Regions from separate parts of the Klebsiella grimontii genome, predicted to be linked through region 2. Evidence: predicted binding sites of a transcription regulator. Region 2 holds the regulator's gene; each other region holds the start of a gene.
The links. The regulator PhoB, encoded in region 2, activates phosphate uptake and scavenging genes when phosphate is short. The targets are predictions, from matches to a motif close to CTGTCATAAAACTGNCNNAT.
Positions count from the first base shown of each region.

Region 1 (10,795 bases), 2.5 Mb from region 2:
TATCGCGCTCCTCCGCCAGCCCCTCGAAATAATCCGCGACACGCTGTAGCTCCTGAGCAATATCCAGTTCCCGGCAGTTCAGCACCGACTGCGCATGGCTGGCGCGCGCCAGAAACAGAATATTTTCCACCATGCGTGAAATGCGTTCCAACTCCTCCATGTTGCTGGAGAGCAACGTTTCATACTCCTCCACGCTGCGAGGCTGATACAGCGCCACCTGACACTGGCCCATTAGCGCCCCTACCGGTGTGCGGATCTCGTGGGCCAGATCGGCGGAAAACCGCGTCAGGCGCTGATAGCCTTCGTTGAGCCTGTCGAGCATGGCGTTGAAGGAGACAATCAGCTGCTGCAGTTCCTGCGGCGCGTCCTGTTCGCTCAGGCGAGTCGCCAGCGTACTGGGCGTAATGATCGCCGCCTCTGCGGCCATACGCCTTAATGGCCGCAGCTCGCGACGCATCACCCAGTAGCCCAGCAGCGCAATCGCCAGAAAGGCCACCGCCACCGCCGCGATGACGCGCCACAGGTAGCGCGCCAGCATTTTCTGTTCATTTACCATCACATGCGCGACAGAAATTTGCAGTACCCTGCCATCTTCCAGCGTCACCAGCCCCGACGCCACACGCAGCGGAACCCCCTGCCCGGTCATTCCGCTCTGTACCTCATTCAGGCGCTGCGGACGATCCGCCGGCGTCGGCGTCACCGACGGTAATTGAACCCTGGCAGGATTCACATTAATTAACGGCGCCTGTCCCGGAATACGAAAGATTAAAACGTCCTGCTCGTTGCCCAACATGTTTTCGAACATCCCGGTGTTCGCCACCAGCCGCTCCAGCGGAAAGCGTTTACTGAGTACGTTTCGGTAATATTCTATGCGCCCGGTCACCTGCAGATCGCTACGGTGAATCATCTCCTGACGCATGGCGTGATATAAGTATCCGCCAGCGGCGCTGACCACCAGCGCTGCAACCAGGGCAAACAGAACGGCGCTTCGCAACGTCAGCGATGTCGCCTGCCAACGGCGAGCCAGCACGTTCATCAACGAACCTCGCAAACGTAGCCGATGCCGCGGACGGTATGAATAAGTTTGATATCGAACGGCCGGTCGATTTTGGCGCGCAGGCGTTTGATCGCCACATCCACCACGTTGGTGTCGCTGTCGAAATTCATATCCCATACCTGCGAGGCGATCATGGTGCGCGACAGCACCTCTCCTTCACGCCGGACCAGCAGATGCAGCAGCATAAACTCTTTGTTGGTCAGCGGTATCACGGTGTCCTGACGGGTGGCTCTGCGCCGCAGCACATCAATATGCAGGTCGGCAATTTCATAGCGATCGGATTCCCGTACGGTTCCGCGGCGCAACAGCGTACGCAACCTGAGCACCAGTTCGGTAAAGGAGAAAGGTTTGACCAGGTAATCGTCCGCCCCCAGCTCCAGGCCATGAATACGGTCCTGCACCTCGTCGCGGGCGGTAAGAAACAGTATCGGCACATCGCTTTTCTTGCGTAAAACATCAATAATCTGCCAGCCGTCAAGCCCGGGCAGCATGACGTCGAGCACTATCGCATCGTAACCATACTCCAGCGCCCGAAATAAGCCGTCGGTACCGTCGCGCGCCAAATCAACGCCGTATCCGGCCTCCGTTAACCCCTTTTTCAGGTAATTACCGGTCCCGATATCATCTTCCACCACTAATATGCGCATGCTTACCACCTCTTCACGTCTGCGGACAGATTAACAGTTTCTGCGCCGCGGCTTGATGACATTAATGTCATCAAACGGACATGGTGTTGTCCCGATCCCCTGGCCATGCTTAACCGGCAAACCATCACAGGAGAATGTCATGCATACACGCCATCGTATTGCCGGTTTACTGTTGTCTACCCTGATGCTCTGCAGCGGCATAGCCACTGCGGCGCAGACGCCGGCTAAAGCTATCACGCCGCTGCGCGGCACCATCGATCAGGTCTCGGATACCGCTCTGCAAATCAGCAACCGTCAAGGGGAAAAGGTCGACGTAAAGCTCAACGACAAAACGCAGGTTTTTAGCGTCGCCAAAGGTTCGATCGACGATATCAAGCCGGACAGCTTTATCGGCACCGCAGCGGTCCCCCAGGCCGACGGTAGCCTGAAGGCGCTGGAAGTACACGTGTTTGCCGCCAGCCTCCGCGGCACGGGCGAAGGGCATTCTCCGTGGGAGTCCGCGGACGGTAAAATCAACACCATGACCAACGGCACCATCGGCAAGCTGGTAAACGCCAACGGCCGCACGCTAACCGTTAAATACGGCGATCGGCAAAAAAACGTCATCGTCCCTGACGATACGCCGGTAGTGACCATCAATCCCGGCGATCGCGGCCTGCTGAAGCCCGGTACGCATATCGTGCTGTTCTCCGCCACTAACGATAAAGGCGAACGCGTCGCCACCCGCATTTCCGCCGGAAAAGACGGCACCGTACCGCCGATGTAATCCAGGAGACGTGCATGAAAACCAACGCGTCGCGGCCAGTACATCGCTGGCCGGTCAGGCTCACCCACTGGGTGAATCTGGTCGCCATGATCGGTATGTTCATGAGCGGCTGGGAAATCTACAACGCTTCGCCGCTGTTCGACTTCCGCTTTCCGCCCTCCCTCACCCTGGGCGGCTGGCTGGGCGGCGCGATTGGCTGGCACCTGGCGGTCATGTGGCTGCTGGTCGTTAACGCTGTTTGCTACCTGCTGTGGAGTCTGTTCAGCGGCCATCTACGCCGCGACCTGCTGCCGCTACGTCTGGCCGCGCTCCGGCAGGATATCTGGCTGACCTTAACGCTGCGGCTGAACCACCGCCTCGGCCATTACAATGCGATTCAAAAGCTTATGTACCTCGGCGTTATGGCGCTCGGCCTGCTGCTGGTGCTCTCCGGGCTGGCTATCTGGAAACCGGTACAGCTCTACTGGCTGGTGGCGCTGTTTGGCGGTTTTCCTGTCGCGCGCTATGTCCACTTCTGCGCCATGGCGGGCATCGGACTGTTCGTCGTTATCCATGTGCTGATGGTGTTAATCGTACCTTCCACCCTGTGGGCCATGCTGTCAGGAGGCAAACATGAAGGGTAAAGCGCCAACCCGCCGGGCGCCCGCGCTCGAGCCGGATCAGAAAAAACAGCTGGTAAATGTGCAGCGCCGATTACTCCTGCGATCCGGGCTGACGCTGGGAGGCGTGGCGATGCTGACCGGATGCAACATGCAGGATGGCGATCAAGTCGACAAAGTGCTGTGGGCTATGTCGCGCTGGAACGATCGGGTCCAGTCCTGGCTGTTCAGCGGCCAGCGCCTGGCCCAGACTTACCGTCCGGATCAAATTACCCACCCCTTTCCGTTTAACGCTTTTTATCCGCAATATAACGCGCCGGAAGTCGATCTGTTCGACTATCGTCTGGAAGTCTCCGGTAAGGTGGAGAAAAAAGCGCCGTGGACGCTGGAACAGCTACAGCGTCTGCCGCAACAGAGCCAGATCACCCGGCTGATCTGCATTGAAGGCTGGAGCGCAATTGGTCAATGGGGCGGCGTACCGCTAAAGCTATTCCTGCAACATGTCGGCGCCGACCTCAACGCGCGCTATGTCGGCTTTAAGTGCGCAGATCGCTATTATTCCAGTATTGATATGGCCACCGCGCTGCACCCGCAAACCATTTTGGCGCTGGATTTTGCCGGTAAGTCGCTGCCGGCGGAGTATGGTTTTCCGCTACGACTGCGGGTGCCGACCAAGCTGGGGTTCAAAAACGCCAAGCATATCGCCGCCATTTTCGTCAGCGATACCAACCCCGGCGGCTACTGGGAGGATCAGGGCTATAACTGGTTTAGCGGTATTTAGCGCCCGCGCTGCGCCGGTAAAACGGAACCGGGCAGCGTTAATGGCGCGGGATGGCGACCGGACGACAAAACCGAAGAGGCATCAGGCGTATCGACAAGACAAAAGCGCGTTATAAGGTCGGTTTTTAAGCCAGATTATTTTCACTCGCCTTTTCAAATTCTATTGCTGGAGAATATTTTTATTCATCGACATCACCCATGTTATGAATGTTCTCAGGGTATCCCGCCTCCGGGCGGGAGCGATGGTTTCCGTCTCGCGGATGTTTCTTTTCCAGCGCGTCAGTTTGTTGACCCCATGCAGCAACCTCCTCATCAAGCCAGGCCTTAAACAGAACGGCTTCGGTTTTCTGTTCAGCGGCCTGCGACGACACCAGCCAGTAAGGCCACGGATATGGGGCGGTGAAAGGCGTAAGCTGGACCAGTTCGCCTCTGCAGAGCGCCTTCTGGACTAACGAGCGGCGTTCCAGCGCGATACCTTTACCAAGCCGGACGGCCTCCAGAACCAGGTTCGAGTCGTTGATGCACAAACCGCCGGGCACAATCTCTCTTTCAAGTCCCGCATTAACGCACCATGTTTTCCACGACTCCATCGAGAAGATAATTTTACTCTTCGCTATCTCTGATGGTGTTCGGGGAAGCGCGCCGTCGTTATAGGATGGCGCGGCCACGACGATAAGCTCATCGGCGAAAAGATAATGGCTTTCCATTCCGTCCCAGTCGCCTTTGCCCATTCGGATCGCCATATCAATCCCTTCCTGCTGCATGTTGGCGATCGCCAGACTCGCCTGTATGCGCAGCGAGATATGGGGATATGTCGCCCGAAACCGCTCCAGTCGCGGCACTAACCAGTGACTACCAAAGGAGGGTACCATCGCCAGCGTCAGCTCCTGCCTTCTCGGTTTGACCTGCACCAGCCGGGTGGCATCAGCGATATGATGCAACGCCTCGCGGACCTGTAAGGCATAGAGCCGCCCGTCTTCATTAATCTGCACGCCGCGACCGTGACGGATAAACAGCTTTAAGCCGACCATCTCCTCCAGCACTTTAATCTGCTGGCTGATGGCTGAATGCGTAACGTGAAGTTCTTTTGCCGCCAGCGTCACGCTGCCAAGCCGGGCCACGGCTTCAAAACTACGTAAACTGGCAATAGGTGGAAAATCCGACATGCTTCACTCCCGCAGCTTAACTCAATATACGTGACCAACAACCTGTCAGTAATACTAACCCGATCCGTTAGATACCGATGATATTCGCTATGCACAATTTATTGTAATGTCTGTTCACCACCGGTGATGAAGCGTTAACCCGCCGCTACTGAGTCCCCATTCGTATTAATGAATTGAGTTGCGTCATTTCACAGAGACAGGAAAACAGGAATCATGATTAAACTTATCGGCATGATGGATTCGCCTTATGTCAGGCGCGTGGCGATTTCTCTTGAACTCTACGGCGTCGAGTTTGAAAGTCACCCGCTGTCGGTATTCAGCAGCTTTGACGCGTTTTCCCGCATCAATCCCGCGGTAAAAGCGCCGACGCTTTTGCTGGATAACGGAATTCGCCTGATGGACTCGTCGCTGATACTGGCCTATTTTGAAGGCCAGGCCTCCCCGGCGCGCAAGCTGCTGCCGGTCGATCCACTGGCGCAGGCAAGCGATCTGCAAACGCTGGGCTTTATTCTCGCCGCGGGTGAAAAGGCGGTGCAGAACGTGTATGAACACAACCTGCGCCCGGCGGAAAAGCAGCATAATCCGTGGATAGAGCGCATCACGATTCAGCTGCTGGCGGCCTGCAGGGAGTGGAATACCCTGCTGGAAAACCGTCCGGCGGCCGCGGTCCCCGATCAGGTGGCAGTAACGAGTACGGTAATCTGGACATTTATTCAGTCGATGATCCCCCACGTGGTTCATGCGGGAGACTTTAATCATATTCAATCCGCTGCTGAATTATATGAAGCCCATAGCGCATTTAAAAAACATCCCTTTGGTTAAGCTCAAAGAGATGAAGCTAAATACCCAACATGAATCTCCACGACGACCAATAGCGCCCGGCACCCGCGGGCGCGCAGAAACCGTTCAGCGTGGCGGAAAAGGTTAAAATCCGCTACCTGCCGGCATAGCTGAATGCCCAATCGCCACCGGCATACCGGAGCGGCGTTCAAGCGCTTGCTCCGCGCGATTCACATCCACGCCCTCCCCCTTCACAAAGGCCTGAAGCGCCGGCGTGACCGGGAGCGGCACCTTACGGTCCGATTCATACTCCGCGCGGTTGCGCGACAACGGTTCGTGGACTTCAACCCAGCGGCTGCCGTCCGGCTCGACGGTATATTTCACCGGCTGATCGATGATTTGCACGCGCGTTCCGACCGGAACGGTATCAAACAGGTATTTGATATCGTCGTTACGCAGGCGGATGCAGCCCTGGCTCACGCGCAGGCCGATACCGAAATTGGCGTTGGTACCATGAATCGCGTAGAGCCTGCCGATGTAAATCGCATACAGCCCCATTGGGTTATCCGGCCCGGCCGGCACAAACGCGGGCAGGCTTTCGCCCCGACTGGCGTATTCACGACGGGTATTGGCGGTTGGCGTCCAGGTTGGCGCCTCTTGCTTACGCTCCACAGCGGTGACCCAGTTACGCGGGGTTTCGCGTCCTGCCTGACCAATGCCAATCGGCAGAACATCAACGGTTGTGCCTTCAGGTGGATAGTAGTAGAGACGCATTTCTGCAACGTTGATCACAATGCCCTGGCGTACCGTGGCGGGCAGAATAAGCTGCTGCGGCACCACCAGCGTGGAACCCGATTTCGGCAGGTATACGTCGACGCCGGGGTTGGCCTCAAGCATGTTGCTCAGACCCTGGCCGTACTGAGCGGCGAAGGCCTCCAGCGGCTGGGTATTATGTTGCGGAATAGTGATGGTCAGCGGACTGCCCACCAGGCGGCTTCCTTCCGGCGGCAACGGGTAGCTCACCGCCAGAGCGCTCTGGCTGGTGAGGATCATAATAAGAGAACAAAGCAGTTTCACACGCCGCACAATTTCCCTTCCTTTGTGGCGATAATCGTGAATAAATTATAGCTTCGTTTGCTATCTCATATCTGATTTATCATCCTGCTAAATCTGATAATCAATCGCCGCTTCTTCCGGCTCCATCGCCTGGCGTTTAATTTCCTCCAGCGACAGCCCAGCGTTGCACAGTTCAATAAAGCGCCAGACGTAGTTTCGCTGCAGCTGCCCGCGCTTCAGGCCCAGCCAGACGGTATTGGCGTCAAACAAATGGCGGGTATCGAGACGCGTAAAGGTATCAGACTCGCGCGCGTCGCCTGACTGTTCCGCTACCAGCCCAACTCCCAGCCCCAGTTCGACGTAAGTTTTGATGACGTCGGAGTCCTGAGCGCTTAATACGATATCCGGCATCAGTCCTTTACGGTTAAAGGCTTCGTCAATACGCGAGCGGCCGGTAATTCCCTGACGATAGGTAATGAGCGGCCAGCGGGCGATGGCATCGAGGGTTAACGGCGTCACCTGGGTCAGCGGGTGATCTTTGGGGACCAGCAGGCTGTGGTGCCAGCGGAACCAGGGAAAAGCCACCAGCGTCGGATCGTTGCTCAGACGCTCGCTGGCGATACCAATATCCGCGCCGCCGTTGTGCAGCAGCGCTTCAATTTCCTGCGGCGTCCCCTGAACTAACTCAAGACGCACGTCGGAAAAGAGTTCACGGAAGGCTTTAATCACCGGCGGCAGGCTATAGCGCGCCTGGGTATGGGTGGTGGCGATGGTTAAGACGCCGGAGGCATCGTTAGTAAACAGGTCAGCCAGGCGGCGAACGTTGCTGGCTTCATTAAGAATACGCTCGGCAATCAGCAGTAACGCTTTGCCCGGCTCCGTCATCCCCAGCAGACGTTTGCCGCGGCGGATAAAGATTTCGATCCCCAGTTCTTCTTCCAGTTCACGAATATGACGGCTGACGCCCGATTGCGATGTATAGAGCATATTGGCGACTTCCGTCAGGTTGTAATCCTGACGGGCCGCTTCACGAATAATTTTGAGTTGCTGGAAGTTCACCCTTTCCTCCGGGCTATCAGACATAACATAGGCGCTATTGTTAAAGTCTGTTGTCCCTGCTAACAAATAATAAAAACCAGCAACTTATTCCATCCAGGAATATAGCCTAACTGACTAACAATAATTCACGGTTTTCCAGCGACGGGCGACTCACCAGCGACATCAAAATTTCCTTCACCGCCTGCGCCTGCGGTGACAGGCTGCCGCGAGCCGACATATTGAGTGACAGCGACAGGCTCATTGACGGCGTGCTGATGCGCGCCATCCAGCCATTAGCCGCGCCGCACAGCGAACGGGCGGCGGATTCCGGGAGTACGGTGACGCCCATGCCGCTGGCAATGGCCGCCGTCAGGGTGGTGATGGATTCAATTTCGCCGATAATTTTTGCCGACAGGCGACGCAGGGTGAAAGCTTCGGTGACCCGCGCGCGGACGGCGCTATAATCGCGCGGCAGGAACAGATTCATCTCCGCAACCGCCGTCAAATCCACGCTCTGCCCCGGACAATCCCGGGTGCCGACCAGGTAGAGATCTTCTTTCAGCAGCGGCTGGCTGACGATCCCGGCGACCGGCGAGCGTTCGTAGAGCACGGCCATATCCAGCTGACCGTCGATAAGCTTGTCGTTGAGGATCGTTCCGCTGCTTTCCTGCAAATAGACCATCACTTCCGGCAGCTCATTACGCACCGTTTGCAGCAGCGGCATGGTAATGGCCGAAGCCGCCGTCCCCGGCGCCAGACCGATTGACACCTGGCCGCTTAGCGTCTGACCGACGTTGTTGACCGCCAGTTGCGCCTGCTCGCACTGGCGCAGGATAGTGCGAGCGTGGGTGTAAAGGATCTTGCCCGCTTCGGTCGGCGTGACGCCGCGCTTGGTGCGGATCAACAGCTGCTGGTCCAGCTCGCCTTCCAGGGTCGCAACCTGTTGGCTTAACGCCGGTTGTGCGATGTGCAAGACTTCAGCGGCCTGGGTCAGACTGCCGATATCGACGATTTTCACGAAATACTTCAGTCGTCTTAAGTTCATTTTGCCTCCTGTAAGGAACACCAGTACCAACACTGGCCGTTTAGATACAGAAGGTTTTGCAATTTGCTTGCCAGCTTTTTACCACAGACGCAAATGCCGCTGCAGGCCGCGTAATAAGGGATACTGATAGCAAACTGCGATTTTGTTGCCCGGTAAGCGGATTGCGGTATGCCCCATTAGGGGTATAAATGCACTGCAACGGTGCACCCGGCCGGCCAATGCCGGAAAAACAGGCACACTGTTGAAATTGTCAGCAAACGAACAAGCGCAGGTGATTCAGGCTTTGACAAGGGGGATGGTCATCGTTAATATGCGCCCCGTTCACACGATTCCTCTGTAGTTCAGTCGGTAGAACGGCGGACTGTTAATCCGTATGTCACTGGTTCGAGTCCAGTCAGAGGAGCCAAATTTAAGAAGCCTGCTTTCGAGCGGGCTTTTTGCTTTTCCACTCTCTCATGGCAGCCGTACCGCCTTCTTTAATACCCCCAAATGCGTTCTGCAACGGCGTCTCCTCCAGGCGATAGCAGAGAAAAAACGCCCTGGCACATTAATATCCATTCATTACACTGACAAACGAGGGTGAAGACAGGCTGCGAACGAACCCCATGCTTTTCAGCCCGTGTATCTTAATATCACGCTCCGAATCCCAGCCCGGCTATAAAAGACTTTTGCATCATCGCCTCAATTATACTGCCGGCCATCGCTTCAGCACGGCAGTTTGGGTTCCGTAGTCAATCCGTCATCGCTTCTGAATAAATACGATGCTATTTTCCCCCGCAGAATTAGCGTTCTGATGCGAGCGGAAAAGGTATACTCGGGTCACCTCTATAGGGCTCTTCAGAAGCTCTTAAAAATTTTTGCTGCACTAAGATAGAAAATCCCACGCCTTTAACAAGGAATATTCCCTAAGAAAATTCCAATACAAAGAGCAGGGCTATTGTTGAGGCTTTAATGATAACCTCTCCCTATCATCTTTGCTTTATAAAAAACTACAAATAAATATAATAACAAAATTTAACACCAATAAAAAATATAAATACAAACAAAAACACCACACAAAAACAGCTTAATGGCCGTTATATCTTTTAGAGCGTCAGCGACATGTCTCATTGAGGCGGGCAATGTTAGATTACCCTCAATTCGCTGAATGGTGTTATTAACGCTGAGTTAAAGGTCAACCCAAGGATGAGATCGCGTTCAGATATGAATCTATCAACTAATATTTTATCTAAGGATAAATATTTTACTCTGGGCCTGATTGAATTGCTTGGAGAAGAGTTTATTGACAATTTCTTTTTGATTATAGATTTGGACTCTAACGACCTTCCCGGTGCGGAGTGGATTTATTTTTCGAATAAAAACATTGTCGCCTTTGCATCCAGCGACTTAGCGTTCTATAAGTCCGAACTCTTTGGCAAAGTAACGGTACTAGACAAAAAGAGTAACACCAGAAGTATTCTGAATTTCTTTTTAAAGAAAGAAACTGCAGGAAATTATCATACTAAGTTCCAGCTGAGTCTGCGTGAAAAGCAGATATTAAGCATGTTGAGCAGAGGGGAAAGCAACCAGGAGATCGCAGAAGAGTTTGGCGTGAAACTTAAGACTATTTATACCCACCGTCGCAACCTGATGAATAAATTAGGCTGTAAAAATAGGATTACGTTTCAAAATTTATTTTTCAACAATAAATGTCTTTTTAAGTGAAGCATCGCTTCAGGATTATTCATAAACAGGAGTTTTACCATGAACAAATTAGCCGTTATCGTTTTTTCAGCACTGTCCCTGAGCGCTACTGCAGCCCTGGCAGCCGATCCCGTTACGGTGAACGGCGGCACGGTACATTTTAAAGGTGAAGTGGTGA
Region 1 is NZ_CP169721.1:1,974,388-1,985,182, reverse strand. It holds gene ACE3MN_RS09380 (heavy metal sensor histidine kinase) at 1-1,036, opposite strand, end outside; gene ACE3MN_RS09375 (heavy metal response regulator transcription factor) at 1,036-1,704, opposite strand; gene ACE3MN_RS09370 (hypothetical protein) at 1,844-2,470, shown strand; gene ACE3MN_RS09365 (cytochrome b/b6 domain-containing protein) at 2,485-3,093, shown strand; gene ACE3MN_RS09360 (molybdopterin-dependent oxidoreductase) at 3,083-3,850, shown strand; gene ACE3MN_RS09355 (LysR substrate-binding domain-containing protein) at 4,029-5,015, opposite strand; gene ACE3MN_RS09350 (glutathione S-transferase family protein) at 5,229-5,837, shown strand; gene ldtA (L,D-transpeptidase) at 5,940-6,848, opposite strand; gene cbl (HTH-type transcriptional regulator Cbl) at 6,960-7,910, opposite strand; gene nac (nitrogen assimilation transcriptional regulator NAC) at 8,017-8,934, opposite strand; tRNA gene ACE3MN_RS09330 (tRNA-Asn) at 9,265-9,340, shown strand; gene ACE3MN_RS09325 (helix-turn-helix domain-containing protein) at 10,138-10,638, shown strand; gene fimA (type 1 fimbrial major subunit FimA) at 10,678-10,795, shown strand, end outside.
Region 1: a site for PhoB is predicted at 1,769-1,788, ahead of ACE3MN_RS09375 (heavy metal response regulator transcription factor). Genes of this name have one in related genera too.

Region 2 (10,795 bases):
GCTCTATGCTTAGCGGCTAAACCAGACGCTGGCGGAGATTGCCGGTAGCGTCAGCACGCCGTCGTGCAGCGCGCCGGCGCCCTCTTTCAGCTGCCAGCCGTTGACGTCGAGCAGCGGCGAATCCTCTATCACCACCTCGCAGGCTTCGCCGCGGTTGATCGCCACCAGCACGCGCTGCTGTTTATAGACGCGCACGAACACCACCACATTATCTTCGGCATAAATCACCTGGCAGCCGCCGTAGCGCAGCGCCTGATGAGCCTTACGCAGCTTGCTCATCCGCTTGTACAGGTCGAGCAGATCGCCATCCTGCAACGCCGGATCCCATGGGAACGGTTTGCGGCAGAACGGATCGTTATTGCCATCCACGCCCACTTCGTCGCCGTAGTAAATGCACGGTACGCCCGGCCAGCTAAATAGCCATACCACCGCCAGCGGCAGGCGCGCGACATCGTTACCCAGCAGAGACTTAAAGCGGGCGGTATCGTGGCTATCAAGCTGGTTAAACATCCGCAGCTGCTGCTGGTGCGACAATCCGGCGCGATAGTTGTCCATCCACGCCATGCAGGTCTGCGCATCAATTTTCTGCGGATCGTAGGAGATATCGGTGTTCGCGAGGAAGCCCCACAGCGGGAAGGTGAAGCCGCGGTAGTTCATCGCCGAGTCTTCAACGTCGGCCTGTAGCCACTGGCGCGCGTCGCCGAAATGCTCGCCGAACACGAAAGCGTCCGGCCGCTCCAGCTTCGCCGCCTGGGTAATGCCGGCGATATGACGCAGGTTATTGCGCGCCCCGCCCCCTTCGCCCAGCATGTGCACCACGTCCAGGCGCCAGCCGTCCATGCTCCACGGCGCTTTCAGCCAGTGGCGCACCACGCTATCTTCCCCACCGTAGATTTCATCAATCAGCATCGACGAACGGTAGTCCAGCTTCGGCAGGCTGGCGTATCCCAGCCAGTCGTGGGCAACGCCCTCGGGGGAAAAATTATACCAGTCGCGCCACGGCGAATCGGCGTTATGGCAGGCGCCGCCGCTGCCGCGCTGGTGGCGGTCGAACCAGGCATGCGAATCGCCGCTATGGTTGAACACGCCATCGAGGATCAGACGCATCCCCTCTTTTTGCGTGTTGTGACGCAGGCGCAGCAGCGCGGCATCGCCGCCAAACTGCGGATCAACGCGGCGGTAATCTTCGGTATCGTATTTATGCACGCTGGGGGCGACAAACACCGGGTTCAGGTACAGCGCCGTGACGCCAAGCTGCTTCAGATACGGCAGCTTCTCGCTGATACCATCAAGATCGCCGCCATAAAAGGTGGAGCCGCCCGCCTCGGCGGTTAACGGTTCATCCCACGCTTTACGCACGATGTCGTGACCGGCGGCGTGATGGTAGTAAGTCGCATCCTGTTCCGCTTCGCGGGACTGGCTGCGCGCAAAACGGTCAGGGAAAATTTGATAAAACACCTGATCGGCCACCCACTGCGGTCCGCTGTCCGGCAGATCGACCGCAAACTGCTCCAGCCTCGCCGGCGGAAAGCGGTTGAATCCCTGCGGCGTGAACCACAGCTGGCGATCGGCCCACAGCAGCTTGAAGCTGTAGCGTCGACGCGGCTGTCCGTTGACGAGGTTGATTTCCCCGCGCCACGCTACCACGCCCGGATGCGGCGCCTGCCGCAGGCGGTGCATCGACAGAGACAGCTCTTCGTTATCCTCTTCCGCGCGTAGGGTCACCCGCGGCGGCAGATCGTCGCCGCTCAACCATAGCGTAATCATCAGTCGTTCCTGCTGTTCCTTGATAAACGGAGCAACCGGGAGGTGCCATGCCTTCAACATTGTTATTCCTCTCTTTGCAGAATGGGCACACCTTGCCACAGCGTACTGGCGTATGACTCATCATCGGCAGAATTATTGGGGGAGGATGGCGGGGGTGGAGGGATCGCTTGCCGGATAGCCTGAGCGTATCCGGCAAAAAGAGAAGTAAATGACTACGCTTTCGCCAGCTTTCGCTCGCGGCGGGTTTTAAACTGCCAGCCAATCAGCAGCAGGATAATCCACGCAAAGCCGACGTACAGCGAGATGCGGGTATCGGGGTGGTAGCCAATCAGCCCGATAATAAAGACCAGGAACAGCAGGCCAATCACCGTGGTCGTTACCCCTCCGGGTACCTTGAATTTAAGCGCCTTCGCCTCTTCCGGCGGCAGACGGCGGCGGAAGGCGATCTGCGACAGCAGGATCATAATCCACACCCAGACGGTGGCGAAAGTGGCCAGCGAGGCGATCACCAGGAAAACGTTCTCCGGCATAATATAGTTAAGATAGACCGCGAACAGCAGCGCGATGGTCATCACCATCACCGTCACCCACGGCACCCCGCGACGTGAAGTTTTCGCGAACATTTTCGGCGCGCTGCCCTGCTCCGCCATGCCATGCAGCATACGCCCCACGCCAAAGACGTCGGAGTTAATCGCCGACAGCGAAGCGGTCAGCACCACAAAGTTCAGGATGCTGGCGGCAAAAGTGATGCCGAGATGCTGGAAGGTTAAGACGAACGGGCTGCCGTTGGTCCCGACCTGGTTCCACGGATAGATAGACATAATCACAAACAGCGTACCCACGTAAAACACCAGGATACGCATCGGCACCGAGTTAATGGCGCGCGGAATGGATTTCTCCGGATCTTTCGCTTCGCCGGCGGTGATACCGATAATCTCAATGCCGCCGTAAGCGAACATCACCATCTGCAGCGACATCACCATCCCCAGCCAGCCGTTGCTGAAGAAGCCGCCGTTGCTCCACAGGTTGTGGATGCCGGTCGGCTGCCCGCCGTTGCCAATACCCCAGATAATGATGCCGAAACCGGCGAGGATCATGATGATAATGGTGGCGACTTTGAAGAAGGAGAACCAGAACTCCAGCTCGCCGAAGACCTTCACGCTCATCAGGTTGACGGCGCAGATAATCAGGACCACGCTGAGCACCCAAACCCAGTGCGGTACTGCCGGAAACCAGACGCCCATATAGATGCCGAAGGCCGTGACGTCGGCGATGGCGACAATCAGAATTTCAAAACAGTAGGTCCAGCCGGTGATATAGCCCGCCAGCGGGCCAAGGTAATCCTGCGCGTAGCGCGAGAACGAGCTGGCGGCCGGGTTATGCACCGACATCTCGCCCAGCGCGCGCATAATAATGTAGGCCGCGACGCCGCCGATAATATAAGCCAACAGAACGCTCGGACCCGCCATTTTAATCGCGTCAGCCGAACCATAGAAAAGGCCGGTACCGATTGCCGACCCCAGCGCCATAAAGCGAATATGCCGGGTACTTAGCCCGCGCTTAAGCTTGTTACTACTTTCCATCGTGTTCCATGCCGTTTTTCTCCTCTGGACTTCGCGGGGGCAAAGGACAAAGGAGGGTGACCAAAAAAACAAAAAACCACGGGACCTGAAGTCCCGTGGTTAAACACCTGTGTAAAGCGTCGGTTAGTGCGCGCTGGAAGTCACCTGACGTCCTGCTGCGCGATCCCAGATAACGGCCAGAATCACCATCACGGCGGTTGGCATCAGCCAGGCCAGACCCTGCTCCGCCAGCGGCAGACGCGCGGTCCAGGACGGCATAATATCTGCAAACGCCGACGCTTTAATGCCGTCAATGATACCAAACATCAGGCTGATAAACATTGCCGGGGCGATAACGCGGGACGAATTATGCCACCAACCGCGGGTAAAGCTTAATACAACCAGTGCGATACACGGCGGATAGATAGCCGTCAGCACCGGAATCGAAATCTGAATCAGGTGGCTCAGACCGAGGTTGGAAACCGCCATCGAAAACAGGCCGAGGATAAACACCAGCGTACGGTAGGAGAACGGCAGGTACTGGGCGAAGAACTCCGCGCAGGCGCAGGTCAGGCCCACCGCCGTCACCAGACAGGCGATAAAGATCAGCGCCGCCAGCATAAAGCTTCCCGCGCCGCCGAAGGTGTGCTGGACGTAAGCATGGAGAATCGCCGCGCCGTTAGCGGATTGCTCAACCAGCGTGCCGCTATCTGAACCTAAACGGAACAGCGCCAGGTACAGCAGCGTCAGGCCCACGCCGGCCATCAGGCCAGCCCACACGGTGTAGCGGGTCAGCAGGCGGGCTTCGGTCACGCCGCGGGAACGCGCGGCGTTGACAATCACGATACCAAAGACCATCGCGCCCAGGGTATCCATAGTCAGATAGCCGTTGACGAAACCGTTCGAGAAAGGCGCGGTACGGTAGGCTTCCATCGCGTGGCTCAGCGGACCGGCGGGCCAGACGATGGCCGCAACGGAAAGAATAATCAGGGCGATAATCTTCAGCGGCGCGAGGAAATTCCCCACGGTATCCAGCAGTTTGCCCGGGTAGAGCGAAACGAGGATCACCAGCGCAAAATAGATAACGCTGTAAATCAGCAGCGGCAGCGCGCCGTCACCGGTCAGCGGCGCAATCCCCACTTCAAAAGAGACGGTGGCGGTGCGCGGAGTCGCGAACAGCGGCCCAACGGCAAGATAGCAGACCACCGCCAGCAGGATACCGGCGACTTTACCAATCGGCGTGCTCAGGCTCTCTACGCCGCCGCCGACCTTCGCCAGCGCCACGACCGTTAGCACCGGCAGACCCACGGCGGTAATCAGAAAGCCAATAGCCGCGGTCCAGACGTGTTCGCCGGCCTGTAAGCCAACCATCGGAGGAAAGATAATATTGCCTGCGCCGACGAACAGCGCGAAGGTCATAAAGCCCAACGCAATGATGTCGCGAGATTTTAACTGATGGGTCATAAATTCATTACAGCCTGTGGATGTGGTGTTGTAAAAACGGATTTATACCGCGCCTTTCCCCTGGGGATGATACAGCGGCCATTGTCAGTAAACTCAGCGGGATATGCTCCCAAAGCGGCGTGGAAAAGAATAGTTTTTTGAATTACCACGCAAAAACAGTCTGTCTGCGACCGTAGGGGGGCAATTTAAACGCTTATAACGTTTTAAAGCAAGGAGGGATCGCAAAAGCAGATGATTATGCTAACTCTATTTTAATGATTAGCATCATTAGCCAGAAGGATAGAAAACATCTGGCTTATCATGCGAACAAAAAAGCAGCTAACGTTCGTTAATTACGCAGCTGTGATGGCGCTGCAAACGAAAATGACCAGCCGAAGCTGGTCATTGGCAAGGAATGCTGACACTCACCCGTCCGGGTTTAATTTTTGGCAATTAAACGTTCCGGTAATAAGAAGCTAAAGCGGGTGCCTTTGCCGACCGCGCTCTCGATCTCAAGGCGGCTATCGTGATGGCTGACGGCATGTTTGACAATCGCCAGCCCCAGCCCGCTGCCGCCGGTTTGCCGCGAACGCGCTTTATCCACCCGGTAGAAACGTTCGGTCAGGCGCGGAATATGCTCCGGCGCGATGCCTGGCCCGTTATCCTCGACGCTGAACAACGCGCCGTGCGGCGCCCGCTGCCAGGTTACGGTAATCACCGTTCCCGCCGGCGTATGGTTGACCGCGTTATACACAAGGTTGGAAATCGCGCTGCGCAGCTGTTCCTCATTACCCAGCACTTTTAGCGAGTCATCGACCGAAAAATGCAGCTCGTGCTTCTGCTGGCTTAGCGTTTGCGCCTCGCGCTCGACGACCCGCAGCATCATCGGCACGTCGATTTTATCGTTCATCGCCAGTACCGGCGCGGCTTCAATGCGCGACAGCGTCAGCAGTTGCTTCACCAGGCCTTCCATACGCTGGGTTTGTTCGCGCATGGTGTGTAACGCTTTTTCGCGCGTTCCCCCTTCCAGCACCTGCTCCTGCATCATCTCCAGATACCCCTGCAGCACCGTCAACGGCGTGCGAAGTTCATGGCTGACGTTGGCGAAAAAGTTACGCCGCGCCCCTTCCAACTGGTGCATCTGCGTGACATCGCGCGCCACCATCAGCAGCTGTTTGTCGCTATAGGGCATCATGCGAATTTCCAGATGGCGGCCATTATTCAGCACCAGATTGAGCGGCTTGGAAAAGTCGCGGTATTTCATGTAATTAGCAAATTCAGGATAGCGCAGGAGGTTGAGGATATTCTGCCCGTTATCGTCGGGCCAGCGCAGATTAAGGATCTGCTGGGCCAGGCCGTTACACCAGAACATCGCGCCTTCTTCGGTGGTCAGCACCACCGCGTCCGGCAGGGACTCCGCCCCGCTGCGAAAGCGCTTAATCAGGCTTCCCAGCTCACGGCGGCGCTTTTTATTACGCATCTGCATCTGGTGCAGACCGTACAGCAGGGGTTCCCAGCTGCCGCTACCCGGCGGCGGCGTCATGCTGCGGTCGACCCACAGCCACCACGACAGGCGCATCAGATTCCAGAAATGCCAGATAAGAAGACCGGTCACTGCCGCCAATAAAAACCACGGCAGATGACCTAAAAACGCCCCGAGGATCAGGGCCGGGATACAACATAAGAAAAGCTCAAGCGCCAGCCTTTTCCATGACAGCCGTTCCAGCACGGTTCACACTCCTGTCAGCATTCAGAAACGGGCGGAGAAACGATATCCCGTACCGCGAACCGTTTGTACCATCCGGTCATGGCCGCTATGTTCCAGCGCTTTGCGCAGACGGCGAATATGCACGTCTACCGTTCTGTCTTCTACATATACGTTGGTGCCCCAGACGTGATTCAGCAGCTGTTCGCGGCTATAGACCCGCTCCGGGTGCGTCATGAAGAAGTGTAATAATTTAAATTCCGTCGGCCCCATATCCAGCGGATTTTCGCCGGTCATCACGCGATGCGAAGAAGGGTCGAGGCTCAGCCCCTGCATTTCAATCACCTCTTCCACCGCCATCGGCGAAATGCGCCGCATCACGGCTTTAATCCGCGCCACCAGCTCTTTCGGGGAAAACGGCTTGGTGATGTAATCATCCGCACCGGTCTCCAGGCCGCGGACGCGATCTTCCTCTTCGCCGCGGGCGGTCAGCATCACCACCGGAATGTCACGGGTCATCGCTTCTCGCTTGAGCTGTTTAATAAACTGCAGACCCGACCCACCCGGCAGCATCCAGTCAAGGAGGATTAAATCAGGCCAGGGTTCATTGAGCTGATTGACCGCGCTGTCAAAATCTTCCGCCTCGACGGGCTGAAAGCCGTTTTGCTCCAGAACAAAGCAAACCATTTCGCGGATTGGAGCTTCATCTTCAACGACCAGAATTCTTCTCGCCATTATTTACCCTGTATTTTTTAGCCATCAGTATAGAAGTGCGCGGCCATTATGCGTCAGATTTATGACAGATTTATGAAAAAAATGACCGCCAGATGAACGCGGATTTCGCATTGTGACACGGACTTAACTCACCGAAGAGCGGCGTTATTCCCTCAATAATTCACGTGGCTTAGCGTCAGCCCCACAAGCACAGGTAACCAGATGGTTGAGGTGAGCGCGCGTAGCCAACACATAAGCAACTTGAAGTATGACGGGTATATAATGCCGCTTACGCTTTTTCGCTATGGAACAACTATGCGCATCCTTCACACCTCTGACTGGCATCTTGGGCAAAATTTTTACAGCAAAAGTCGCGCCGCCGAACATCAGGCGTTTCTCGACTGGCTGCTGGCCAGCGCGCAGGAGCATGATGTTGACGCCATTATTGTCGCGGGCGATATTTTTGATACCGGCTCGCCGCCGAGCTACGCGCGCGAGCTGTATAACCGCTTTGTCGTTCAGCTGCAGCAGACCGGCTGTCGGCTGGTGGTGCTGGCGGGAAACCACGATTCGGTCGCCACCCTAAACGAGTCGCGCGACATTCTTGCGTTCCTGAAAACCACGGTGGTGGCCAATGCCGGCCACGCGCCCTTTATTCTGCCGCTGCGCGACGGTACGCCGGGGGCGGTTTTTTGCCCGGTACCGTTCCTGCGTCCGCGTGAACTAGTGACCAGCCAGGCCGGGCACTCCAGCGGCGAGAAGCAGCAGCAGTTGCTCAACGCCATCAGCGACTACTACCAGCAGCAGTACCAGCAGGCCTGCGAACTGCGCGGCGACCGGGCGCTGCCGATTATCGCCAGCGGCCATTTAACCACCGTCGGCGCCAGCAAAAGCGACGCAGTTCGCGAAATTTATATCGGTACCCTCGACGCCTTCCCGGCGAACCGCTTTCCGCCCGCCGACTATATCGCGCTCGGCCATATTCACCGGGCGCAGGTGGTCGGCGGCTGCGAGCATATTCGCTACAGCGGCTCCCCGATTGCGCTGAGCTTTGACGAAACAGGGAAAAGCAAAAGCGTCAATCTGGTGACCTTTAGCGCTGGCCGCCTGACGGACGTCACGCCGCTGATCGTGCCCATCACCCAACCTCTGGCGGTCTTAAAGGGCGATTTCGCCAGCGTTAGCGCCCAGTTGAACCAATGGCAGAATAACGACCAGCAGCCCGCGGCATGGCTAGATATCGAAATCACCAGCGATGAATATATGCATGATATCCAACGGAAAATCCAGGCCCAGACCGAAACACTGCCGGTAGAGGTGCTGCTGGTGCGCCGCAGCCGCAGCCAGCGCGATCGCATTCTGGCGGGCGTTCAGCGAGTCACCCTCAGCGAACTGCAGGTGGAGGACGTTTTCGCCCGCCGTCTGGCGCTGGAAACCCTGGAAGAGGCGCAGCAGCAGCGCCTGGAACAGCTCTTTAATGAAACGCTGCATAGTCTCAACGGTGAGGATCGCCTGTGAAAATTCTCAGCTTACGCCTGAAAAACCTCAACTCACTCAAAGGCGAATGGAAAATCGATTTCTCCGCTGAGCCCTTTGCCAGCAACGGACTGTTCGCGATTACCGGGCCAACCGGCGCCGGCAAGACCACCCTGCTGGACGCTATCTGCCTCGCGCTTTATCACGAAACGCCGCGCCTGAGCAGCGTGTCGCAATCGCAAAACGATCTGATGACCCGCGACACCGCCGAATGTCTGGCGGAAGTGGAGTTCGAAGTCAAAGGCATCGCCTACCGCGCCTTCTGGAGCCAGAACCGGGCGCGAAACCAGCCGGACGGCAATTTACAGGTTCCGCGCGTCGAGCTGGCGCGCTGCGAGGACGGCAAAATCCTCGCCGATAAGGTCAAAGATAAGCTGGAACTGACCGCCTCGCTCACCGGCCTGGACTATGGCCGCTTCACCCGCTCAATGCTGCTGTCGCAGGGGCAGTTCGCCGCCTTCCTCAACGCCAAACCGAAGGAGCGCGCCGAGCTGCTGGAAGAGCTCACCGGGACCGAAATTTACGGCCAGATTTCCGCCCAGGTCTTTGAAAAACATAAGCAGGCCCGCGTCGAGCTGGAAAAAATCCAGGCGCAGGCCTCCGGCGTCCTGCTGCTGAGCGAGGAGCAACAGCAGGCGCTCCAGCAAAGTTTGCAAGCGCTTACTTCCGACGAAAAACAGCAAGTTAGCGAACAAACCCGGTTGCAAAACGCCCGTCAGTGGCAGATACGCCGTGAAGAGCTGACGGCAGAAGATCTGCGGGCTCAAACCGCGCTACGCGAAGCGCAATCTGCGCTGGAGCAGGCCCAGCCGCAGCTTAGCGCGCTGCTGAATGCGCAGCCCGCGGAGCGCTTGCGCCCGCAGTGGACGCGTCAGCTGGAGCAAACCGCCGCGCTGGCGCAAACCCGCCGCCAGAGAGAAGAAGTAAATACTCGCTTACATGACCGATTGCGGCTGCGGGCGGGTATTCGCCTCGCCGCCCGGCAGCAGTATGAGCAACTTCACAGCCGTCAGCAAACGCTGTCCGTATGGCTTAAAGAGCATGACCGCTTTCAGCTGTGGGGCAACGCGCTGGCCGGCTGGCGTGCCGCTTTCCAGCAGCAGGCTCGCGATACGCAGCAGCAATCCGCGGTACAACTACGCCTGGCGGAAACCCACCGCAGGCTGGGCGAACTGCCGCCCGCCGGGCTGACGCTGGATGCCGAACAGGTTAGCGCCGGGCTCGCGCAGCACGCTGCGGCCCGCGCTCTGCGTCAGCAGCTCGCTGCGCTGCATGGTCAGCTGCAGCCGCTGGCCCAGCGGCTATTGCAGCTTGATGCCGCCGGGCAGGCCAGTAAGCAGGAGCAGGAGCGGCTGGAAGCCACGCTGGCTCAGCGCCGTCAGGCCTATAAAGAAAAGCATCAGCAGTTCAGCGATGTGAAAGCCCTCTGCGAAATGGAAGCCCGTATTGCCGGTCTTGAGACCGAACGTGCTCGCCTGCAGCCCGGCTCCCCCTGCCCGCTTTGCGGTTCCGCGCAGCATCCGGCCGTCGCCGAATATCAGGCGCTGGTTCCCGGCGTAAACCAGGCGCGGCGCGATGCGCTGGAGCGCGAAGTTAAGCAGCTGGCGGAGGCCGGAGCGCTGGCGCGCGGCGAGCTTGACGCTCTGATCAAGCAGCAGCAAAAAGAGGCCGCCGAGAAAGCATCGCTTCTGCAGCAGGAGCAAGCGCTTACATCACGCTGGCAGGAGACCATCGCCGGATTAAATATTGACCTGACGCCAAAGGATGATATTCCGGGCTGGCTAAACGCGCAGCAGGAGCATGAACAGCGGCTGTATCAGCATCAGCAGCGTCTGGCCTGGCAGGCTCAGCAGCAGGAGTGCCAGCAGCAGCTCCAGCAGCTACAGCGGGAACAACAGCAGCGCAGCGCTGCGCTGGCGGCGGAGCTGAGCGCATTTGCGCTGGACTTACCGGCTGTCGGGCAGGCCGCCGGCTGGCTGGCGCAGCGGGAAGAAGAGACCCGCGGCTGGCAGGCCAAACAGAATGAACGGCTCGCCCTGCAGGAACAGATCCAACAGCTGGCTCCGCT
Region 2 is NZ_CP169721.1:4,438,292-4,449,086, forward strand. It holds gene ACE3MN_RS20830 (LysR family transcriptional regulator) at 1-13, shown strand, start outside; gene malZ (maltodextrin glucosidase) at 10-1,827, opposite strand; gene proY (proline-specific permease ProY) at 1,980-3,350, opposite strand; gene brnQ (branched-chain amino acid transporter carrier protein BrnQ) at 3,474-4,793, opposite strand; gene phoR (phosphate regulon sensor histidine kinase PhoR) at 5,212-6,501, opposite strand; gene phoB (phosphate response regulator transcription factor PhoB) at 6,523-7,212, opposite strand; gene sbcD (exonuclease subunit SbcD) at 7,507-8,709, shown strand; gene sbcC (exonuclease subunit SbcC) at 8,706-10,795, shown strand, end outside.

Region 3 (10,795 bases), 1.2 Mb from region 2:
TTTCATTCCACAATGCGGCTTTGGTCAAAGCCCACTGCACTCGCTCGTCCATATCCGCGCGGGAGAGTTTCTCAAACAGGCGTACACCAAAGGCGATGTTGTCATAAATCGACATCGGGAACGGCGTCGGCTTCTGGAACACCATCCCCACTTTGGCGCGCAGCAGGGCGATATCCTGGGTGTTGGTGAGAATATTATCGCCATCCAGCAGAATTTCGCCTTCCGCGCGCTGCTCCGGGTACAGCTCAAACATTTTGTTGAACGTACGCAGCAGCGTGGATTTACCGCAGCCTGACGGACCGATAAACGCCGTAACCTGGTTTTTGGTGATATCCAGGTTGATGTTTTTCAGGGCATGGAATTTTCCGTAGTAGAAGTTCAGATTACGTACTGAAAGTTTACCCGGGGTCGTATTCACCATACTCATCTCGTTCTCTTCCTCATTCGGCGCCGCGTTTCGCCGCGCCGCAAAAATTAACCGTGTTTATTCTTCGCGAAAATAACGCGCGCCAGAATGTTCAGCAGCAATACGCACAGGGTGATAATCAAGACCCCGGCCCATGCCAGTTGCTGCCACTCCGCAAACGGACTCATGGCAAATTTGAAAATCGTTACCGGCAGGTTAGCGATCGGCTGCATCATATCGGTGCTCCAGAACTGATTGGAGAGCGCGGTAAACAGCAGCGGCGCCGTTTCCCCGGCGATACGGGCGATGGCCAGCAGGATACCGGTCATAATGCCCGATACCGATGCCTTCAGGGTGATCGCAGAAATCATGCGCCACTTCGGCGTACCCAGCGCATAAGCCGCCTCGCGCAGGCTGTCCGGAACCAGCTTCAGCATGTTTTCAGTGGTACGAATAACGATAGGCACCTGCAGCAACGCCAGCGCAATCACGCCCGCCCAGCCGGAAAAGTGCTGCATTTGCGCAACGACGATGGTGTACACAAACAGACCGACGACAATCGACGGCGCGGAAAGCAGGATATCGTTAATAAACCGAATCACTTCCGCCAGCCAGGATTTACGGCCATATTCCGCCAGATAAATCCCCGCCAGAATGCCCAGAGGGGTACCGATAACCGTCGACCACAGAATCAACAATCCGCTACCTGCCAGGGCGTTTGCCAGACCGCCGCCCGCCGTATTTGGCGGCGGGGTCATTTCGGTAAACAGCGCCAGGCTCATGCCGTCGATGCCGCGGGTAACGGTGGACATCAGGATCCAGATAAGCCAGAACAGGCCAAACGCCATGGTCGCCATCGATAGCGTCAGGGCGAGGCGGTTTTTCATGCGGCGTTTTGCCTGCATTTTGCGGCGAGACTCCGCCAGCTCCGCGGTGGTTTGTAGTTCAATCGTCGCCATTAGCGTGCCCCCTCGTTCTTAGCCAGACGCATAATCATAAACTTCGATGCGGCAAGAACAATAAAGGTAATAACGAAGAGAATCAGGCCCAGCTCCATCAATGCGGCAACGTGCAGCCCGGTTTCCGCCTCGGCAAACTCATTGGCCAGCGCGGAGGTGATGCTGTTGCCTGGCATATATAATGAAACGCTATCAAGCTGGTAGGTGTTGCCGATAATAAAGGTCACCGCCATGGTTTCCCCCAGCGCGCGCCCCAGTCCGAGCATCACTCCGCCGATAACGCCGTTTTTGGTAAAGGGCAGAACGATACGCCAGATAACTTCCCACGTTGTACAGCCGATACCGTATGCCGACTCTTTCATCATCACCGGCGTCTGTTCAAAGACGTCACGCATAACGGCCGCGATATAAGGGATGATCATGATGGCCAGAATCACGCCTGCCGCCAGAATACCGATACCAAATGCCGGGCCCGCAAAGAGCGCGCCAACGAACGGAATGGTCGAGAGAACGTTGCCAACAGGCTCCTGGAAGTAGGTCGCAAACAGCGGGGCGAAAATAAACAGACCCCACATGCCGTATACGATACTGGGAATCGCGGCCAGCAGCTCAATGGCGATACCCAGCGGGCGCTTGAGCCAGGCGGGTGACAGTTCGGTCAAAAACAGCGCGATACCGAAGCTCACCGGCACGGCGATCAGCAGCGCGATAAATGAGGTGACCAGCGTTCCGTAAATAGGCACCAGGGCACCGAAAATCTGGTTCGGCGCATCCCACTCTTTGGTCCACAGAAAGGCAAAGCCGAATTTCTCAATGCTTGGCCAGGACGAGATGATAAGGGAGACGATGATGCCGCCAAGCATCAATAGCACAATCAGCGCCGCCAGTTTTACCAGCACGCTGAAAATTATGTCACCCTTTTTCCCCGGAGGGTTAAATGCCGGCTTGGTTGCAGCCATAAGTTACTCTTCAGTTTCGGGCCAGAAAAAATCGTAGTTTACTGATCTTTCTGACAAAGGTAATGCCATACCCTAAATAATTCGAGCTGCAGGCAAGCGCTGCCAACGCGCCTGTAGCTCGAAGTATGACGGGTATTAGTACAGCGCTTTACCGCTGCTATCCTTGACGTTGGTCTTCCATGCCGCGCGAACCTGCTCAACCACGCTTTCCGGCAGGGTTGCATAATCCAGCGCGTTAGCCTCTTTACCGCCGTTTTTATACGCCCAGTCGAAGAACTTCAGCACTTCAGCGGTCTGCTCTGGCTTGTTGGAAGCCTTGTGAACCAGAATGAAGGTGGTCGAGGTAATCGGCCATGCGTTGTCGCCTTTCTGGTTAGTCAGATCCTGTGCAAAGGATTTGCTCCAGTCGATTTCTTTCGCCGCGTTAGCGAAGTTATCTTCAGTCGGGCTCACCGGCTTGCCATCGGCGGACAGCAGTTTGGTGTAAGCGAGGTTATTCTGTTTTGCGTAGGCATATTCGACGTAGCCGATAGAACCCGGCAGACGCTGAACAAACGCGGCGATGCCGTCGTTGCCCTTACCGCCCAGTCCGGTCGGCCAGTTTACGGTTGAACCCGCGCCGATTTTAGATTTCCACTCTTCGTTCACCTTCGCCAGATAGCTGGTGAAAACGAAGGAAGTACCGGAACCATCGGCACGACGAACAACGGCGATATTCTGAGAAGGCAGCTTCATGCCCGGGTTGAGCTTAGCAATCGCTGCATCATCCCATTTTTTGATTTTGCCAAGGTAGATATCACCCAGCGTTTTACCATCAAGCACCAGCTCGCCGGATTTCACGCCAGGCAGGTTAATCGCCAGCACCACGCCGCCGATAACGGTCGGGAACTGGAACAGACCTTCCTGAGCCAGTTTATCGTCAGCCAGAGGGGCATCAGAAGCGCCAAAGTCTACGGTGTTGGCCGTAATTTGTTTTACGCCGCCAGAGGAGCCGATACCCTGGTAATTAACTTTATTACCCGTTTCTTTGTTATAGGTATCTGCCCACTTGGCATACACCGGCGCGGGGAAAGTTGCGCCTGCGCCAGTCAGGCTTGCTGCTGCAAAAACAGAGAAAGCGCTCATCGATAAGGTCGCGGCGACAACTGTTGCGACGGTGGTACGCATAACGTTCATAATGTCTCCTGCTGGATTCGTAAACCATTGTTTCGAAGCTATGGTGAGCAAAATAGGACAAACAGGTGACAGTAAAATGTACGAATTATTACAGTTTTATGACAGGCGAAAAGGCGGGATTTCACGCTAAATAAAAACAATACAAATCATATTGTTAATAAAGATAATGAGGAAAAGATTGCCGAAAAATTTTATTTTTATGACGGCAAAAAAGCGTCTCAAAAATGACAGACTGTCATAAAGCGGGTGGGATCTCGCCGTTCGCCGCAAATAAAAAGGGCTGCCGGACGGCAGCCCTGTCACGATGTAAAAACCGTTATTCCACGGTAACTGATTTCGCCAGGTTACGCGGCTGGTCGACGTCAGTCCCTTTGATCAGCGCGACGTGATACGCCAGCAGCTGCAGCGGTACGGTGTAGAAGATTGGCGCGATAACCTCTTCAACGTGCGGCATCTCGATGATGTGCATATTGTCGCTGCTGGTGAAACCCGCATCGCCGTCAGCAAAGACGTACAGCTGGCCGCCGCGGGCGCGAACTTCTTCAATGTTGGATTTCAGTTTTTCCAGCAGTTCGTTGTTCGGCGCCACCACCACTACCGGCATCTCAGCGTCAATCAGCGCCAGTGGACCATGCTTCAGCTCACCGGCAGCATAGGCTTCTGCGTGAATATAGGAGATCTCTTTCAGCTTCAGCGCCCCTTCGAGGGCGATGGGATACTGATCGCCGCGTCCAAGGAACAGCGCGTGGTGTTTGTCAGAGAAATTCTCAGCCAGCGCTTCGATACGCTTATCCTGCGAAAGCACCTGCTCAATGCGGCTCGGCAGCGCCTGCAGGCCATGCACGATCTCGTGTTCGATAGCGGCGTCCTGGCCTTTGAGGCGCGCCAGTTTCGCCACCAGCATCAGCAGAACGGTCAGCTGCGTAGTGAAGGCTTTGGTCGAGGCGACGCCGATTTCCGTTCCGGCGTTGGTCATCATCGCCAGATCGGATTCACGCACCAGAGAGGAACCAGGCACATTACAAATCGCCAGCGAGCCCAGATAGCCCAGCTCTTTCGACAGGCGCAGACCGGCCAGCGTATCTGCCGTTTCGCCTGACTGAGAGAGGGTGATCATCAGGCTATTACGACGCACGGCCGATTTGCGGTAGCGGAACTCGGAGGCAATTTCGACATCGCACGGTACCCCTGCCAGCGACTCAAACCAGTAGCGGGAAACCATACCTGAGTTATAGGAGGTGCCGCAGGCGATGATCTGAATATGCTCGACCTGCGACAGCAGCTCGTTAGCCTGCGGGCCCAGCTCGCTTAAATCAACCTCACCATGGCTAATGCGCCCGGAAAGGGTATTTTTGATAGCGTTCGGCTGCTCGTAGATCTCTTTTTGCATGTAGTGGCGATAGATACCTTTATCGCCCGCATCGTACTGCAGATTGGATTCGATGTCCGGGCGCTGCACTTCGGCGCCGGATTTATCAAAGATAGTCACCGAACGGCGAGTAACCTCAGCAATATCGCCCTCTTCGAGGAAGATAAAGCGGCGGGTAACCGGCAGCAGCGCCAGCTGATCGGAGGCAATGAAGTTTTCCCCCATCCCCAGGCCAATGACCAGCGGGCTGCCTGAACGAGCGGCCAGCAGCGTACCCGGATCGCGGGTATCCATGATCACGGTGCCGTAAGCGCCACGCAGCTGCGGGATGGTTCGCAGAACGGCTTCACGCAGGGTGCCGCCTTGTTCCAGCTCCCAGTGAACGAGATGCGCAATCACTTCCGTGTCAGTCTCGGAGACAAAAACGTAGCCTCGCGACTGCAACAGCTCGCGCAGCGGCTCATGGTTTTCGATGATCCCGTTATGCACCACCACAATATGGTCAGAAACATGCGGATGCGCGTTACCTTCAGACGGTTCGCCGTGCGTCGCCCAGCGGGTATGGGCAATCCCGGTACCGCCGTGCAACGGATGTTCTTCCAGTGCCTGGGCCAGCATCTGTACTTTCCCAAGGCGACGAACGCGGTTCATATGACCTTCGTTATCGACGACTGCCAGACCGGCAGAGTCGTAACCGCGGTATTCCAGACGACGTAAACCTTCGAGAAGGATTTCAGCAATATCACGCTGCGCGACTGCGCCAACAATTCCACACATAGTTTTTCATTCCGATTTTGGCTGTATGCCATACGTTGTCGGTCAACCTGTTTACCCGAATTTCGGGCGCCCCGAGCCTTGTAGAGAGTGGGGTTATTTTTATGGGTACTGCCGTGGGGGGAGGATTATGTTATCCCCTCACCCCGCTCTTTCTCCCCGAAAGGGCGAAAGAGAAATAGCGTTACTTTTTCTTCACCGGGCGCTGCCAGCCCTGTTTATGGACCTGCGGCACGCGGCTTAACACTAATTCATTATCGGCAATGTCACGCGTTACCGTTGTTCCTGCGGCAATGGTGACGCCATTGCCGACGGTCACCGGCGCGACCAGCTGGCTGTCAGAGCCAACAAACACGTCATCGCCAATCACCGTTTTGTGCTTATTTGCGCCATCATAGTTACAGGTGATGGTGCCCGCGCCGATATTGACGTTATCGCCAATCTCGGCGTCTCCGAGATAGGAGAGATGCCCGGCTTTTGTGCCTTTACCCAAGCGCGCCTTTTTAATTTCGACAAAGTTGCCAACGTGCGCGCCTTCCAGAAGCTCAGCGCCTGGGCGCAGCCGCGCGAACGGTCCAATGGTACAGGCGGCTTCCAGATGCGCATCCTCCACCACGGTATAGGGGCTAATCTCGCAATCATCACCAATGGTGCTGTTCTTGATGACGCAGCCAGCGCCGATCTTGACCCGATCCCCCAGCACCACGTCACCTTCGAGGATAACGTTAGTATCAATTTCGACATCGCGCCCGTGTTTCAGCACGCCGCGCAGATCAAAACGCGCCGGATCGCGCAGCATAACGCCCGCGAGCAGCAGCTTTTCAGCCTGTTCAGACTGCCAGACGCGTTCAAGGCGGGAGAGCTGCAGGCGGTTATTCACGCCTTCCACTTCGCTTAACCGTTGCGGATGTACAGCGGTAATTTCACGACCTTCTTGATAGGCCATGGCGATAATGTCGGTGATGTAGTATTCGCCCTGAACGTTGTTGTTGGTGAGCTTAGCCAGCCAGCGTTTAAGATCCGCCCCGTTGGCGACCAGAATCCCGGTATTAATTTCCTGAATCAGGCGCTGCTCTTCGCTGGCGTCTTTATGCTCAACAATACCTGTCACCGCGCCGTTATCGCGCGTAATGCGGCCATAGCCGGTCGGATCGTCCAGCTTCACCGTCAACAGGCCGATACCGCCCTGCGGTTTCGCGTCCCGCAGGCGCTGTAATGTTTCGACGGAAATAAGCGGCACGTCGCCGTACAGCATCAGGATATCTTCATCGTCGCTGAAGAACGGCGCCGCCTGCTGCATGGCGTGGCCGGTACCAAGCTGTTCGGCCTGTAGGACCCAGTTAAGATTGTCTTCGCGCAGCGTCTGGCGAAGCAGGTCGCCGCCGTGCCCGTACACCAGATGTACGGCGGATGCCCCTAATTCTTTAGCCGCATCAATAACATGCTGCACCATCGGCTTTCCGGCCAGCGAATGCAACACCTTAGGAAGATCGGAATACATGCGGGTACCTTTGCCTGCGGCAAGAATAACCACGCTCATCGGACTGTTTGACATACGCATCCTGACTGCTGTTAGAACGAAAAGTAAAAGCCTTTCACGTTGAAATATCTACATATTTTTCATCATGAAACGAGACGAAGATAAAACGCACAAGCGTAACGCTATACACCATTTTAGGTGGGTATTTTTAGCCAGCGCAAACCCGTTTAGCGCAAAAAAAGCATTTTAACGGGGAGGGATACCGGCTATCCCTCTGCTTTTGCTGTTTTTTTGATGGAAAAATAAAGAAAATCCATAAAGTAAAACGCGGTTTTAATATTCATTAATTGTGACGCAATAAATAGAAACACCATTTCATTTTCCTGATAATGCCGGTTAATAATTACCCAGGAGAAAAAAATGAAAAACAAAATACCTTTGGCATTAACCCTTTGCAGTACGATGATCGCGCTACCGCTGCAGGCCAACGAAGGCCATCAGTGGCGGGCAATCGCCTTTGGGCAATCCACCGACAGTAACTTTTCCTCGAACGTGTTGCCGGAAAAAATTGGCGTCAATGATGTCACCATTGCCGGGAAAAAGCTGACGCCGCAGGATTCCGCCGATCTCAGCCAGCCCATTACCATCGAGAGCCGGGGAGGTAAAATTGCCAACTCCCACGACGGACTGACCTTCTTTTACACCGAGCTGCCAACCAATAAGAATTTTATCCTGCAGGCTACGGTGACCGTCAATCAGTTTGGACCGGAAAATGGCGCGCGTCCGGCGGCGCAGGAAGGCGCGGGACTGCTGGTCCGCGACGTCATTGGCAACCCGCGCCAACAGCCTCTCAAGGTCGGCTACGAAGAGTTCCCGGCGGCATCCAATATGGTGATGAACGCCATTATGACCCAGGATAAAAAAGATGGCTCGCATATCAAGCTGCAGGCTATTAGCCGGGAAGGGATAACCCAACCGTGGGGCAATGCGGGCGCTGCAATCAAGCGTCAAAGTTACAAAGAGAAAATCGATATCCAGCAAACCCCGACGTTTCAGCTTAAGCTGGAACGCACTAACGACGGATTTATTACCTCATGGGCGGCAACGGGCAGTAATGAATGGGTAAGCCAGCGGGTTCCTCACGCCGATCTGATTGCTCAGCAGGATAAAGAACATTACTACGTCGGTTTCTTCGCCTCACGTAACGCCAAAATCACCGTCAGCAATGCTTCCCTGACGACCTCCTCGGCAAATACGGTTCCCTCCGCCCCGTATGTTGCCAAAAGCTGGCCGCCGGTCATGCAAATTGCCTCGGGGACAAAAAGCCAGAGCAAAGAGTATCTCCTGCAGGCGCGCACGAATAGTGACGGACGCATCACCGTGCGTCAGGATGAAGTGGTGATCGGGCAGGATAAAGCCGTGAAGGCCGGAGAGATGTATACCCAGCCTGCCGTTCTGAAAGATAAAAGCACATTCGAAATTAGCTTCACTCCAGCCACCGGCGCAAACACGCTGACCCAAACGCTGACGGTTGAACAGAGCGCCAATGTGACAGGCAATACGCTGTACGCCGCGCCGGATGGGCTGTCGCAGGCTAAAGGGACGACGGACTCGCCGCTGGATTTAGCCACCGCTGTCGGCCTCGTTCCCCCTGGCGGGCAAATTGTATTAGCCGCAGGTGATTATCCGCAAACAACCATCCCGGTTAGCGCCAGCGGCCTGAAAGACAAAGTCAAAACCCTGAAAGCCGACGGAAAAGCCGTGATTCACGGGCTCCTGCTGGATGCCAGCTACTGGCATATCAATGGAGTAGACATTACGGACAAGAGCCTGCGCGTACAGGGTAGCCATAACCTGATCGAGAACGTCACCGCGTATCGGAACGATGATACCGGCATTCAAATTTCCTCTCCGGCGGATGTCGGACGCCCGCTGTGGGCCAGCCATAACCGGGTGGTGAATTCTGAATCCTTTAATAACGAAGATCCGGGTAAAATTAACGCCGATGGCTTTGCGGTGAAAATGCGCGTAGGGGAGGGTAACCGGCTGGAGGGCTGTTACTCACACGATAATATCGACGACGGCTTCGATCTGTTCAATAAAATTGAGGACGGCGCTAACGGCGTTGTGGTAATCGAGAACTCCATTGCCCGCAATAATACCAGCAACGGCTTTAAGCTCGGTGGGGAAGGGCAGCCGGTCGCCCACGAGGTACGCAACAGCATCGCCATCGGCAATCATCTGGACGGTTTTACCGACAACTTCAATCCTGGCAAGCTGGTAGTGGTCAATAACGTCGCGGTGGATAACCAGCGCTTTAACTATCTATTCCGCCCAAGCCCGTATGGCGCACCGGAAACGCAGGGTACCTTCAGCGATAACCTTTCTCTGCGCAGCCAGCCGGGGAAATATGACGATGCCGTTATCGGGAACATTGATGATAGCAACTACTTTATCCACGGTGGCCGAAGCATCAACGCCCAGGGAAAGAGCATTCACAGCGCCGACTATCAGACTCTGACGCTGCCGGATCCGCTGACGCGTGAGGCCGATGGCAGCTTTAACACCGGTAACTTCCTTAGCCGCAATTAACCAGGGACACGCTAAAAACATAAAGGTCGCCCTCGGGCGACCTTTTTACTTCCTTTCCTGCTTCACACCGCATGTGTTGTCGTTTTAGTTAGCGGTACAGCGCATAAGCAGTCTGGAGAGCGGACTTCTTAGTGGTTGAACGTACCGAAGGTTACGTTCATAGCACTGAAGAAAGCGACGATTTTATTAAGCAGTTTCATGATCTCTTCCTGGATAGCGATTACGTTTTTGATGAACTCTTTTTTTTGTGATTAACATCACAAAAATAAGTCTACGCTTCATCTTTTAAACGATCAACAAAAATGAGATATACATCACAAAATTTTTAAACCCGCTTTTTAATTTTGCTTTTTCTGAAACGAAGCCATAAAAAAAGCCAGCCTGGAAACCAGACTGGCTTTTTAACGTTCAAGCCGGTGTTACATCGCTTTTTTGGTCAACTCGATAACGCGCAGTTTAGCGATCGCTTTGGCCAGTTCCGCAGACGCCTGAGCGTAGTCCACGTCACCATGAGAGCTCTTAATGTGCTCTTCAGCCTTACGTTTCGCTTCCAGGGCTCGCGCTTCGTCGAGATCCTGGCCACGAATTGCCGTATCAGCTAGAACGGTCGTGCTACCCGGCTGCACTTCAAGAATGCCGCCTGACAGGTAGATAAATTCTTCGTGACCGTGCTGCTTAACGATGCGAATCATACCAGGCTTAATGGCGGTGAGCAGCGGCGCGTGCCCCGGGTAAATACCCAGTTCACCTTCACTACCCGTTACCTGGATTTTCTCGACCAGACCAGAGAACATTTGTTTCTCTGCGCTGACGACGTCCAGGTGGTAAGTCATTGCCATATCACCCTCCGATTAAGGCGTTAAAGTTTTTTGGCTTTTTCCACGGCTTCGTCGATAGAACCGACCATGTAGAACGCCTGCTCCGGCAGGTGATCGTATTCGCCTTCCATGATGCCTTTAAAGCCACGGATGGTGTCTTTCAGGGAGACATATTTGCCCGGAGAACCGGTAAATACTTCTGCCACGAAGAACGGCTGGGACAGGAAGCGCTGAATCTTACGCGCGCGAGCTACCACCAGTT
Region 3 is NZ_CP169721.1:5,686,724-5,697,518, reverse strand. It holds gene pstB (phosphate ABC transporter ATP-binding protein PstB) at 1-427, opposite strand, end outside; gene pstA (phosphate ABC transporter permease PstA) at 475-1,365, opposite strand; gene pstC (phosphate ABC transporter permease PstC) at 1,365-2,324, opposite strand; gene pstS (phosphate ABC transporter substrate-binding protein PstS) at 2,460-3,500, opposite strand; gene glmS (glutamine--fructose-6-phosphate transaminase (isomerizing)) at 3,817-5,646, opposite strand; gene glmU (bifunctional UDP-N-acetylglucosamine diphosphorylase/glucosamine-1-phosphate N-acetyltransferase GlmU) at 5,828-7,198, opposite strand; gene ACE3MN_RS26645 (right-handed parallel beta-helix repeat-containing protein) at 7,544-9,715, shown strand; gene ACE3MN_RS26640 (F0F1 ATP synthase subunit epsilon) at 10,135-10,554, opposite strand; gene atpD (F0F1 ATP synthase subunit beta) at 10,575-10,795, opposite strand, start outside.
Region 3: a site for PhoB is predicted at 3,586-3,605, ahead of pstS (phosphate ABC transporter substrate-binding protein PstS). Genes of this name have one in related genera too.